DNA from 2 places in the Cellulosimicrobium sp. KWT-B genome. Region 2 is predicted to be linked to the other one. Evidence: riboswitches for the same ligand, from Rfam matches in the RefSeq annotation. Region 2 holds a riboswitch; the other holds the start of a gene.
The links. A riboswitch is a leader RNA that binds a small molecule or an ion and turns the genes downstream of it on or off. The one in region 2 is predicted to bind S-adenosylmethionine.
Positions count from the first base shown of each region.

Region 1: another riboswitch for S-adenosylmethionine. It lies ahead of B9L22_RS08735 (methylenetetrahydrofolate reductase); the one in region 2 lies ahead of B9L22_RS03495 (NADPH-dependent FMN reductase).

Region 1 is NZ_NEDO01000002.1:570,332-576,964, reverse strand. It holds gene B9L22_RS08755 (VOC family protein) at 1-325, opposite strand, end outside; gene B9L22_RS08750 (DUF2630 family protein) at 418-666, shown strand; gene B9L22_RS08745 (hypothetical protein) at 717-968, shown strand; gene metE (5-methyltetrahydropteroyltriglutamate--homocysteine S-methyltransferase) at 1,025-3,508, opposite strand; gene B9L22_RS08735 (methylenetetrahydrofolate reductase) at 3,541-4,602, opposite strand; SAM riboswitch class I at 4,608-4,710, opposite strand; gene B9L22_RS08730 (cation acetate symporter) at 4,800-6,323, opposite strand; gene B9L22_RS08725 (hypothetical protein) at 6,320-6,633, opposite strand, start outside.
Region 2 is NZ_NEDO01000001.1:806,546-813,178, reverse strand. It holds gene B9L22_RS03520 (ABC transporter ATP-binding protein) at 1-1,131, shown strand, start outside; gene B9L22_RS03515 (Dps family protein) at 1,208-1,693, opposite strand; gene B9L22_RS03510 (aldo/keto reductase) at 1,933-2,958, shown strand; gene B9L22_RS03505 (hypothetical protein) at 3,070-3,462, shown strand; gene B9L22_RS03500 (flavin reductase family protein) at 3,548-4,111, opposite strand; gene B9L22_RS03495 (NADPH-dependent FMN reductase) at 4,108-4,710, opposite strand; SAM riboswitch class IV at 4,765-4,867, opposite strand; gene gdhA (NADP-specific glutamate dehydrogenase) at 5,094-6,431, shown strand; gene B9L22_RS03485 (VOC family protein) at 6,547-6,633, shown strand, end outside.

The DNA of each region.
Region 1 (6,633 bases), on a different contig from region 2:
ACCGGTCGCCGGTCTCGGCGTCGGCGTCGGGCCCGACGAACGGCTCGACCCCGGCCGCGGCGAGGCGTGCGAGGGTCGCGTCGAGGTCGTCGACGTAGAGCACGAGGTTGGGCAGGCCGTGCCGGACGAGCGGCGCGCCGCCCTCGGGGAGCGGCACGAGCCACAGGCCGGGCTCGTCGACGCGTCCGGGGCCGACGTGGAGCAGCGGGAACCCTTCCGTCTCCCCCTGGAACAACGTGCGGAAGCCGAACCCGTCGGCCCAGAACGCGGCGCTCGCGTCGAGGTCGCGGCAGAGCAGGACCGTGCGCCCGATCGTCGTCGTCATGCGACGAGCCTAGGGCGCACCGCCGACGCCGCGCCCGCGTGGGGCCCGGCCTCCCGGGGCGCGCCTGCGCCGTCGGGCATACCGTGGACGGCATGACGACCGACGGCGGCATCCGCAGCACGATCAGCGAGCTCGTGGCGCAGGAGCACCGGCTCCGGGAGCAGCTCGCCCGGGGCGAGATCTCGGGCCCGCAGGAGCAGGAGCGGCTCCGCGCGATCGAGGTCGAGCTCGACCAGTGCTGGGACCTGCTGCGCCAGCGCGGCGCCGCGCGCGAGTTCGGTGGCGACCCCGATGCGGCGACGGTGCGAGACCCCGGTACGGTGGAGAACTACCTGGACTGATCGCCGACGGCGACGTCCGGCTCCCGTTCCGACCTCAGAAGGAGAACCCCATGACCACGTCCAGCGAGCAGGCGGCGCACAGCCCCCTCCCCACCGGGACCGAAGGGCGCGACATCCCCGGTCACGCGGGCGCGGTCGCACGGTTCGTCGTGGCGTTCGCGCTGTTCGTCGGCGGGCTCGTGCTCATGGGGTCGGGCATGTCCGGCGTCGACGGCGGTGTGTGGCTCTTCGTGGGCGGCCTCGCGGCGGCGACGCTCGCCTTCGCCCTCCCGATGGCGGGCACGGGCACGACCGAGCGCTGACACCCTCGACACGGAGGCCGGGTCCTGACGGGACCCGGCCTCCGGCGTCTCCGGGGTCAGCCGAGCGTGGCCCGGACGGCCTTCGCCGCGGTGACGAGGTGCTCGAGCGACGGCACGGTCTCCTCGTAGCGGCGGGTCTTCAGGCCGCAGTCGGGGTTGACCCAGACGACGCGCGGGTCGATCGACTTCACGGCGAGCTCCAGCAGCTCGGTGACCTCCTCCGTCGAGGGCACGCGCGGGCTGTGGATGTCGTAGACGCCCGGCCCGATGCCGCGCGAGTACCCGGCGTCGCGCAGCTCCGGCACGATCTCCATGCGCGAGCGCGCCGCCTCGACCGACGTCACGTCGGCGTCGAGGCCGTCGATCGCGCCGATGACCTCGCCGAACTCCGAGTAGCACAGGTGCGTGTGGATCTGCGTCGCCGCCTCCACGCCCGACGTCGCGAGCCGGAACGACCCGACGGACCAGTCGAGGTACGCCGGCTGGTCCGCGCGGCGCAGCGGCAGGAGCTCGCGCAGCGCGGGCTCGTCGACCTGGACGATCCCGATGCCGGCGGCCTCGAGGTCCGCGATCTCGTCGCGCAGCGCGAGGCCCACCTGGTTCGCCGTGTCGCCGAGAGGCTGGTCGTCGCGCACGAACGACCACGCGAGGATCGTCACGGGCCCGGTGAGCATGCCCTTGACGGGCTTCTCGGTGAGCGACGCCGTGTACGCGGACCACTCGACCGTGATCGGCGCGGGCCGCGTCACGTCGCCCCACAGGATCGGCGGGCGCACGCAGCGCGACCCGTACGACTGCACCCAGCCGTTCGCCGTGACCGCGAACCCGTCGAGGTGCTCCGCGAAGTACTGCACCATGTCGTTGCGCTCGGGCTCGCCGTGCACGAGGACGTCGAGGCCCAGCTCCTCCTGGATCGCGACGACGCGCGCGATCTCCTCACGCATCGCGGTCGTGTAGTCCGCGTCCGACAGCTCGCCCTTCGTCCACAGCGCGCGGGCGCGGCGGATCTCCGGCGTCTGCGGGAACGAGCCGATCGTCGTCGTGGGCAGCGGCGGCAGGTTCAGGCGCTCCTGCTGCGCGGCCGCACGCTCGGCGTAGTCACCGCGCGCGAAGTCCGCGTCGGTCAGCGCGGCCGCACGCTCGCGCACCGCGGGCACGACGACGCCGCTCGCCTCCGCGCGCGACGCCACCGCCGCGCGGGACGCCTCGATCTCCTCCGCGACGGCGTCGCGACCCTCGGTCAGCGCGCGGGCGAGCGTCGCGACCTCGCCGACCTTCTGGTCCGCGAACGCGAGCCAGTCGCGCAGGCGCGGGTCGAGCGTCGTGCCCGACGCCGTGCCGGGCTCGGCGAACGTCTCGTCCTCGACGTCGTGCGGCACGTGCAGCAGCGACGTCGACGTGCCGACGGCGACCGCGCCCGCACCGAGGCTGCGCGCGGCGGTCAGCGTGTCGAGCTTTGCCGAGAGGTCGGCGCGCCACACGTTGTGCCCGTCGATCGCGCCGACGACGAGCGTCTTCGTCAGGAGGTCGTCGTAGGGCGAGTCCGGAAGGTCCGCACGGACGGCGTCGATCGCGATCGCTTCGACGTCCGTGCCCGCGAGGGTCGCCAGGAAGTCGAAGGTCGCGCCGTCGCCGTCCGGCGACGTCTCCAGCCCGCCGAACGGCGTGGCGACGAGGATCGCGGGCCGCGCGTCCTGCGCCGAACCAGGGGTTGCCGCCGGGTTTGCGGACGAGGCCGCCGAAGACCCCGGGCTCGGCACCGGGCGGAGGTCGGTCGCGAGGGCGCGGTACGCGGACCCCACGGCGGCGGCGAGCTCGGTGAACGGCACGTCGACCGAGTCGGTGACGAGGATCGGCTCGTCGAGCTGGACCCACGGCGCCCCCGCCGCGGCGAGCGCGCGCAGCAGGTCGGCGTAGGCGGCGACGACGTCGTCGAGGCGGTCGAGCGGCGAGTACCCGGCGGGCGCGTCGTCCGCGGCCTTGGACAGCGCCAGGAACGTCACCGGCCCGACGACGACGGGCCGCGTCACGACGCCGGCTTCCTTCGCCTCGACGAACTCGCGCACGACGCGGTCGTCGACGAAGCGGATCGGGGTGTCCGGGCCGATCTCGGGGACCAGGTAGTGGTAGTTCGTGTCGAACCACTTGGTCATCTCGAGCGGGGCGTCGTCCCCCTGGCCGCGCGCCACGGTGAAGTAGCCCGCGAGGTCGAGGCGGCCCGCGTCGTCGGTCAGCGGCGCGAACCGCGACGGGACCGCCCCGAGGGCCGCGGCGACGTCGAGCACCTGGTCGTAGAAGGAGAACGAGCCGGGGACGGACGCGTCGTCGGCGCCGAGGCCGAGGTCGACGAGCCGGCGCACGGTCGCGAGGCGCAGCTCGCGGGCCGTGGCCTCGAGCTCCTCGGCCGAGGTCTTGCCGGCCCAGAACGCCTCGACGGCCTTCTTCAGCTCGCGGCGGCGACCGATGCGCGGGTAGCCGAGCACGGTGCCGGCGGGGAAGCCGACCGGGTTCTGGGTAGGGGAGTGTACGGAAGTGGCCATGATCGAAACCTCTTGCTGGTCCGGAGGACCGGTCAGACGGGCGCGCCGTGCGTGGCGGCGCTCGTCGTGGGCAGGGAGGTGCCGGTGACCCACGGCCCGCTGGCCAGGTCCGGGACGAGCGGGGCGGCGGCGGCGCTGGCGCCGCCCCCGGTCCCGACCGACCCGCCGCCGAGGTGGACACCCTCGAGCAGGTCAAGAGCGGCGCGGTGCTTGTTGAACGTGTACACGTGCAGACCGGGCGTGCCCGCGTCGAGGACGCGCTGCGCGAGGTCGACCGAGTACGCGATCCCGTAGGCGTGCTGCGCCTCCGGGTCGGGCAGGGCGTCGAGCGCGTCCAGCAGGTGCTGGGGCGGGCGCACGCCCGTGAGCTCCTCGACGCGACGGAGCCGCGCGGGCTCCGTCGTGGGCAGCAGCCCGGCGAGGATGGGGATCGTCACGCCGGCCGCGCGGGCCTCGGCGACGAAGTCGGTGTACGACGACGCGTCGTAGAAGAGCTGCGTGATCGCGAAGCTCGCGCCGGCCTGCTGCTTCTGCCAGAGGCGGCGCACCTCCTGGGCGCGCGTCGTTCCGGCGGCGGGGTTGCCGTCGCAGAACGTCGCGACGGCGATCGTCAGCGGCCGGGCCGCGCCGCGCAGCGCGACGGCCGGGTCGGACGCGCAGCGCGACGCCTCGACCTCGCGCAGCAGGGCGACGAGCTCGGTCGACGACCGGACGCCGTCGGGTGCGGGCTGCCAGTCCGGCTGGTCGCGCGGCGGGTCGCCCCGCAGCGCGAGGAAGCTCCGCACGCCCTCGTCGAGGAAGTCGGTGATGACCGACTCCACGTCCTCGCGCGACGCCCCGACGCACGTGAGGTGCGCGATCGGCAGCACGGGCGTGCCCTGGAGCAGGCGTCCGACGACCTGGCGCGCGGTCGCGCGGTCGGTGCCTGCGGCGCCGTACGTCACGGACACGAAGTCGGGGTGCGTCGCGACGAGACGGCGTGCCGTCTCCCAGAACTTCGGGGCCGCGTCCGGTCGGCGCGGGGGCATGAGCTCGAACGACACCGTGGGTCGAGGACGGCCCGGACGGTGCGCGAAGGATGCCTCTGAGGTCATGCGTCACTCCATCGACCCTGGCGTTAGCACCTTTGTCCTCGGGAGGCTTCCGTCGGCGGGTTGCTGCGGTGTCGTCGAGCCAGGACTCTCGACCGCTCTGGATGGTTGCCACGATCCTACGACCCATCCGACATGCGGTCGAGAGCGCCCGCCAGGTGAGATGCGGAGGGTCGTCGGCGCTCCCGGTGCGACGAGTCTCAGGCCCGACGGCGCTCGGGCACGTGCAGACGGCGGAGGAACCGGTCGGTGCGCAGCGGCGGGCCGCGCCGGTCGAGGAGCGACACGACGACGACGGTCGCCGTCGCGAGCGGGATGGTCCAGGCGGCGGGCTGGGCGAGCAGGGCGCGCACGACGCCGGGGACGCCGTCGGCCGTGTCGCCGGACGGGCTCCCGTACCCCGCGGCGACGAGCGCGGACGACGCGAGCAGCGCCGTCGCGCACAGGACGGCGCCCACGACCATGCCCGCCACCGCGCCGCGCGCGGTGAGGCCGCGCCACCACACGCCGAGCAGGATCACGGGGGACAGGGCGGACGCGGCGAAGACGAACACCGTCCCGACGCTCGTCACGAGGCCCTGCGGGATGGTGACGAGCGCGAACGCGAGCGGGATGAGCGTGCACGCGACCGCCGACCAGCGGAAGGACCGCACGGTGCCGCCGAACAGGTCCTGGCTCACGACGCCCGCCAGCGCGACCACGAGCCCCGACGACGTCCCGAGGAACGCGGCGAACGCCCCGGCGACGACGAGCGCGGCGAGCAGCTCGCCGCCGAGCCCGGGCACGAGGCGGGTCGGCAGCGTGAGGACGACCGTGTCCGCGACGCCGGGCGCCGCGAGGTCGGGCGCGACGACCCGCGCCACGAGCCCGAGCGTGCTCGACACCATGTAGAACACGCTGATCATGACGAGCACGACGACGGTCGTGCGGCGAGCCGAGCCGCCGTCGGGCGAGGTGTAGAAGCGCACGAGGACGTGCGGCAGGCCGGTCGTGCCGAGCAGGAGGGCGAGCAGGAGCGAGACGGTCGCGTACGCGTCGAGGCCGCCCGGCCCGGCCTCGTGGGGGAACACGGCGCCGGGGTCGAACGTGACGACGGCGCCGCCAGGCTCGAACGCCCCGCCGAGCGCCATGAGCACGAAGACGAGCGGCACCGCGAGGGCGGTGAGCTTGACCCAGAACTGGAACGCCTGGACGAACGTGATGGAGCGCATCCCGCCCGCGGCGACGACGGCGCTCACCACGACCGCGATCCCCACCGAGCCGACCCACGGCGGCACCGCGGCCACGCTCGTGATGACGAGCGCCGCCCCGTGGAGCTGCGGCACCACGTAGAGCCACCCGATGACGAGCACGAGCACGCTCGTCACGCGGCGCGCGACCACGGAGTCGAGCCGGGCGTGCACGAAGTCGGGGATCGTGTACGCGCCGCTGCGCCGCAGGGGGCCCGCGACGAACAGCAGGACGAGCAGGTAGCCCGCCGCGTACCCCACGGGGAACCAGAACGCCTCCGCGCCGGACAGCAGCACGAGGCCGGAGAGCCCGAGGAACGTGCCCGCGGACAGGTACTCGCCGCTGATCGCCGACGCGTTCCAGACCGGCCGCACGGTGCGCGACGCGACGAAGAAGTCGCTCGTGGTGCGCGAGATCCGCAGGCCGTAGAACCCGATGAGGCCGGTCGCGAGCAGGAGCAGCGCGATCGCGACGAGGGGCAGCGCGCTGGTCACGGCGCACCGCTGTCGTCGGGGCCGGGCTCGTCGGGCCCGCCCGCGCCCTCGGCGAGCGCGCGGTACCGGCGCTCGTTGCGCGCCGCCGCGACCGCGAACACGACCGCGAACGCGACGATCACCGGGTAGAAGCCGTACGCGTGCACGAGCCACGGCAGCGGCACGCCGAGCAGCACGACGTCGTCCAGCGCGGGCACGCCGCTCATCGTCACCGTGAGCAGCGTGACGACCGCGAGGAACGACGCCACGCACGCCAGCCCGAGCCGGAGCTGGGCCCGCACGAGCCCGCGCGTGTAGGCGGTCGCGGCGT
Region 2 (6,633 bases):
GACCTCGGCGCCGCCGTCCTGCTCATCACGCACGACCTCGGCGTCGCGGCGGACCGCGCCGACCGCATCGTCGTCCTGGAGCACGGGGTCGTCGTCGAGGAGGGCACCGCCGAGCAGGTGCTGCACGACCCGCGCCACCCGTACACCCAGCAGCTCATCGCGGCGGCGCCGAGCCTCGCGAGCTCGCGCCTCGTCGCGGGCGGCACCCCCGAGGCGGTGCCGGGCGGCGGCGTCGTCCCGGGCGCGGAGGCGAGCCGCGCCGCGGTCGCGAGCCTCGCCGTCGGCCAGGGGATCGCGGTGCCCGACGGCGCCGGTCCTGACACCGCGGGCACGCCCGTCCTCGCGGTGCGGGACCTGCGCAAGGAGTTCACGCTGCCGCGCGGGTCGGCGCACCGGACGCTCGTCGCGGTGGACGGCGTGAGCCTCGCGGTCGGGCGCGGCGAGACGTACGCGCTCGTGGGGGAGTCGGGGTCGGGCAAGAGCACGACGGCGCGCCTCGCCCTCCGGCTCGAGCGGCCCACCGCGGGCACGGTGGAGTTCGCCGGCGAGGACATCACGACGGCGCGCGGCGAGCGGCTGCGGTCGCTGCGCCGCGGCTTCCAGGTGGTCTACCAGTCCCCGTACGCGTCGCTCGACCCGCGGTTCACCGTCGAGCAGATCGTCACCGAGCCGCTCCGGGCGTACCGGGTCGGCTCGCCGTCCGAGCGGGCGGACCGGGCACGTGCGCTCGTCGAGGACGTCGCGCTCCCGCCCGACGTGCTCCGACGGGGACCGCGCGAGCTCTCGGGCGGGCAGCGCCAGCGCGTCGCCATCGCGCGGGCGCTCGCCCTGAACCCGGCGCTCGTCGTGCTCGACGAGCCCGTCTCGGCGCTCGACGTGTCCGTGCAGGCGCAGATCCTCGAGCTGCTCGTGCGGCTCCAGGCCGAGCACGGGCTCGCGTACCTGTTCATCTCGCACGACCTCGCCGTCGTGCGCCAGGTGTCCGACCACGTCGGCGTCATGCACCGCGGGCGCGTCGTCGAGCAGGGGGCGGCCGAGCAGATCCTGCTCGACCCGCAGGAGGAGTACACGCGTGAGCTCGTCGCGGCCATCCCCGGCCGCCACGCGCGCCAGGGGCGCACGGCGAGGTAGAACGGCCCGCCGCGAGGTAGCACACGGCGTGCTCTACCTCGCGACGGGCCGTTCTACCTCGCGGCGGCGGGCCGGGTCAGGCCTCGCGGTTCTCCGAGGAGAGGAACCAGGCCTGCTTCTCCAGGTCCGCGATGATCTCGTGCAGGATGTCGGCGCTCGTCGGGTCCTCGGCGTCGACGTCGTCGTGCACGGCACGGACGACCTCGACCGTCTGCGCGATGCGCTCGACGACCGCGTCGACCGTGTCGCCGACCGACACGAGGCCGGCCGGGTACGGCGAGAGGTCCGTCGTCGTCGCGACGGTCTCGGTGCGGCCGTCGGGCACGACCTGGAGCGCGCGCATGCGCTCGGCGACGGTGTCGCTGTGCTCGCGCGCGGCGTCCACGACGTCGTCGAGCTGGAGGTGCAGGTCGCGGAACCCGCGGCCCGTGACGTTCCAGTGGGCCTGCTTGCCCTGGACGTGCAGGTCGACGAGCGCGACGAGCACGCGCTGCAGGTGGGCGCGGAGCTTCTCCGACGCCTCGAAGCGGGCCGTCGTGCGGTGGATGGTGGGTGCGGACATGGTGCTCCTCGCTCTCTCGGGGGTCGCCCGGAATCGTGCGGCGGTCACCCGGCTTCCGTCGGTGCCGTTCACTTGAACCATTCCAGACTAGGGGGCATTCCGCGCGCCCGCCAGCAAGGAGAGGCGTGCCTGACCTGCGACGGGACGCGTCGCGCAGCCCGGCGTGTCACGTCCTCTCGCCAGGTGAGAGGACGGCGTCCGCCCTTGCCCCCGGCGGCGCGCGGTGGTCCGCTGGGGCCATGACCGACACCTCCCGGACCCCCGCCCCCGGCACCCTCCCGTCGCGCACGCTCGGCACCGGCGGGGCGGCGCTCGCCGTCTCCGCCGTCGGGTTCGGCGGCATGTCCGTCACCGACGCCTACGGCCCCGCGGACGCCGCGGAGGCCGAGGCCGTGCTGCGCCGCGCGCTCGAGCTCGGCGTGACCCTCTTCGACACGGCCGACGTCTACGGCCACGGCCGCAACGAGGAGCTGTTCGGCCGGGTCCTCGGGCCGCACCGGGACGAGATCGTCCTCGCGTCGAAGTTCGGGCTCCCGCCCGCGGGCGGCCACCCCGACGGGCGTCCGGTCGACGGCCGACCCGAGTACGTCCGTGCCGCGGTCGACGCGAGCCTGCGCCGCCTCGGCACCGACCGCCTCGACCTGTACTACCTGCACCGTGTCGACCCCCAGGTGCCGATCGAGGACACGGTCGGCGCGCTCGCCGGCCTCGTGGAGGCCGGGAAGGTCCGCGGCATCGGTCTCTCGGAGCCGTCCGCCGCGACCGTGCGCCGCGCGCACGCCGTGCACCCCGTGACGGCCGTGCAGAGCGAGTACTCGCTGTGGACGCGCGACCCGGAGGACGAGGTGCTGCCGACGCTGCGCGAGCTCGGGGTCGGCTTCGTGCCCTTCTCGCCGCTCGGCCGGGGCATCCTCACCGGGACCGTGGACGCCACCGACGGCTTCGCGGAGGACGACGTGCGCCGCGCCCACGCCCGGTACGCCGGTGAGGCGTTCGAGCACAACCGCGGCCTCGTGCGCTCCCTGGAGCAGCTCGCCGCGGAGCGCGGCGTCACGACGGCGCAGCTCGCGCTCGCGTGGCTCCTCGCGCAGGGCGACGACGTCGTCCCGATCCCGGGGACGAAGCGCGTCGCGTACCTGGAGCAGAACGTCGCGGCGGCCGCGGTCGAGCTCACGCCGGACGACGTCGCGACGATCGGCGCGGCGATCCCGCGCGCGGCCGTCCAGGGCGTGCGGCACCCGCAGCCGGACCTCCTCGACGGCTGACCCGCCGCGCGGGCGGCGGCGAGGACAAGGGGCCCCCACCCTGCCTCGCGGGGCCGGGGAGACCTAGACTGGAGAGGTCCTGTGGGTCTCCCCGCGCAGAGGTCGGCTCCGATGTCGTGGCTGCTCATGATCTGGTGTGCGACGGCGTGCACGGCCGCCGCCGCGTGGTGGGTGCTGCGCCGGGCCGGGCGACCTCCGAGCCACCGGGCAGGCGGGCGCCGTCGTGCCGCCGCGGCACCGGACCCGCTCACGACGCTCGCGCTCCAGGTGCGGCTCACCGCGCTCGCCGCGGAGCTCCGGCGCATCGAGGCCGACCCGGACGTCTACGCGCGCGCCCACCACTACCTCGCGGTCCAGGGCGCCTACGACGCGCTGCTGCGCGAGGCCTGCCGGCTCACGGGGCTCCCGGTCGCGGACGCGCCCCTGCGCGCGGGCTTCCGCACCGGCGACGACGAGCGGTTCCGCGAGGAACTCGAGCTCAGCGCGCGCGGCTGGAGCTGGTGACGGACCACCCGTGAGGGGCGGCACGGGACGGGCGAGGGGCCCGACGGCGGGACGTCCGCCGTCGGGCCCCTCGCCCGTCGTGCGCTCAGAGCGCGGAGTGGTCGCCGATCCGGTGGTAGGTGCGGTCGTGGTAGACGAGCGGCGACGCCACCGACCCGCGTGGTGCCCCGGGCGCGGCGCCGACGCTCGACGCGAGCGCGCGCAGCGAGACGAGGTACGAGTCACCCACCGGGGTGCGCTGGACGACCCGCCCGCGCACCCACGACAGCGCGCCGTCGATCACGGGCTCGCCCGTCGGCAGGCGCGACCAGCCGCCGTCCGCGAACCGGTCGATGCCGCTCGTCGCGAACCGGGCCGAGACGTCGTCCTGGTGGTCCGCGAGGAAGCTCACGGTCAGCGTGCGCGCCGTCGAGACCGCGGGCCACGACGACGACGTGGACGCGAGCGAGAACGCGAGCAGCGGGGGCGCGGCCGAGACGGAGATGACCGACGTCGCGGTGAAGCCGACGAGGCGGTCACCATGCTCGAGCGCGACGACGGCGACGCCCGCGGGGTGGCCGCGGAACACGGCCTTGTACTCGTCGGGGGAGAGCTGGGGCTCGTCCTGCTCGGCCAGGAGGGCCTCCAGGTGGGTGAGCTCGGCGGTCATCGGGCCACCCCCGCGAACGCGTCGGCGACGGCTGCGTCGGTGCGGGCCGACGGGCGGTGGTCCTCCGCCGGGGGGAGCGGTGCCGTGGCGCGGCGCAGGGCGTCGCCCGCGCGCGCGAGCCACGCGTCCACGACCGGTCCCAGGTCCGCGAGCTGCGGCTCGGTGACCGTGAGCGACCGGGTCGGGACGACGGCGCCGAGCTCGACGAGTACGGGCCGCAGGTGCACCTCCCCGACGAGCGCGTGCGCCGGGTTCCCGGACACGACGAGCGGGACCACGACGACGCCCGCGAGCCCGTCGGGGCCGTAGAGGTCGAGGAAGGCCTTGAGCAGCCCGGTGTACGACGCCTTGTAGACCGGCGTCGCCACGACGGCGACGGTCGCCCGGGCGAGCTGCTCACGGGCGGCGTCGGCCGCCGGGTGGTCGGCGGCGAGCACCTCGCCGGCGAGCGACGCCAGGTCGACCGTGGCGACGTCGGCCGCGCCGAGGAGGTCGGCGACGCGGCGCGCGACCGTCTCGGCGGCGCCGAGCGTCCGCGAGCCGGGCCGCGGGTTGCCCGAGACGGCGAGCACCGTCGGGTGGGTGGGGTGGTGGGTCATGTGCACCTCGCAGTAGTCGTCGATCACGCTTGCCGTGCGGGCCGTCCTCGCCGGTGGCGGGGCAGGCCGGGCCCGGCCTGGTCATCTCCCGGAGCACCCCGCCGTGACAGGGGGTTGCCGGCCAGCGAGCCGGGGCTTGGCGCTGGCGCTCGTGACCTGGGGACGGGTATAGCAACCGCCCCGGGAAACTGCACCGGATCGGTAGGGTTTCTCAGTGGGTGGACGGATGTGTCGTCGTCGGTGACTCCTGTGCCGCCCCGTGCGGTCGCTCGTGCGCTGCGGCCGCCCGTGCCGGTGCGCGCGGAGTGAGACGGTGTGACGGGAGCTTCTGGCACAGGCGTACCGTCAGCAGGAGTTCCGCCCGCGTCAGACGAGGAGTACCCATGGACAGCCGACTGCAGTCCGTCTACGACGAGGTCCTGCGTCGCAACCCCGGCGAGGCCGAGTTCCACCAGGCCGTGCGCGAGGTCTTCGACTCGCTCGGCCCCGTGCTGCGCAAGCACCCGCGCTACGTCGAGGCCGCCGTCCTCGAGCGCGTGTGCGAGCCGGAGCGCCAGATCATCTTCCGGGTCCCGTGGGTGGACGACACCGGGCGCGTGCAGATCAACCGCGGCTTCCGCGTCGAGTTCAACTCCGCGCTCGGCCCGTACAAGGGCGGCCTGCGGTTCCACCCGTCGGTCTACCTGGGCATCGTGAAGTTTCTCGGCTTCGAGCAGATCTTCAAGAACTCGCTCACGGGCATGCCCATCGGCGGCGGCAAGGGCGGCTCCGACTTCGACCCGCGCGGGCGGTCCGACGGCGAGGTCATGCGGTTCTGCCAGTCGTTCATGACCGAGCTCTACCGGCACATCGGCGAGAACACGGACGTCCCCGCGGGCGACATCGGCGTGGGTGGCCGCGAGATCGGCTACCTCTTCGGGCAGTACAAGCGCATCACCAACCGGTACGAGTCCGGCGTCCTCACGGGCAAGGGCATCTCGTGGGGCGGCTCGCTCGTCCGCACGGAGGCCACGGGCTACGGCACGGTCCTCTTCGCGCAGAACATGCTGGAGACGCGCGGGCAGGAGCTCGACGGGCGCCGCGTCGTCGTCTCGGGCTCGGGCAACGTCGCGATCTACGCGACGGCCAAGGCGCAGCAGCTCGGCGCGAACGTGGTCGCGTTCTCCGACTCGTCGGGCTACGTCGTCGACGAGGCCGGGGTCGACCTCGAGCTCCTGCGCCAGATCAAGGAGGTCGAGCGCGGGCGCGTCGCCGACTACGCCGCGCGCCGCCCCGGGGCCCGCGTCGTCACCGACGGGTCCATCTGGGACGTGCCGTGCGACGTCGCGCTCCCGTGCGCGACGCAGAACGAGCTCGACGAGGCGGCGGCCAAGCAGCTCGTCGCGAACGGCGTCGTCGCGGTCGCGGAGGGCGCCAACATGCCCACGACGCCGAGCGCCGTCGCGCTGCTCCAGGAGGCGGGCGTCCTCTTCGCGCCGGGCAAGGCCGCCAACGCGGGCGGCGTCGCGACGTCGGCCCTCGAGATGCAGCAGAACGCGTCGCGCGACGCGTGGTCCTTCGAGTACACCGAGGACCGCCTCGCGCAGATCATGGCGGGCATCCACGACCGCTGCGTCGAGACGGCCGACGAGTACGGCACGCCCGGCAACTACGTGCTCGGCGCCAACATCGCGGGCTTCACCAAGGTCGCCGACGCGATCCTCGCGCTCGGCGTCATCTGACCCGAGCCGCACGACGAGGGCCGTCGGTGCCCCGCGCAGAGCGGTGGCACCGGCGGCCGTCGTGCGCGCGGGAAATGCCTCCGACCGGGAGGGTCCGGGCGCCTAGGGTGGCCGGATGGCGACGGTCAGGCAGGTCCAGGTCACGTTCGACTGCGCGCAGCCACGGCGCGTCGCCCGGTTCTGGTGCGAGGTGCTGGGCTAC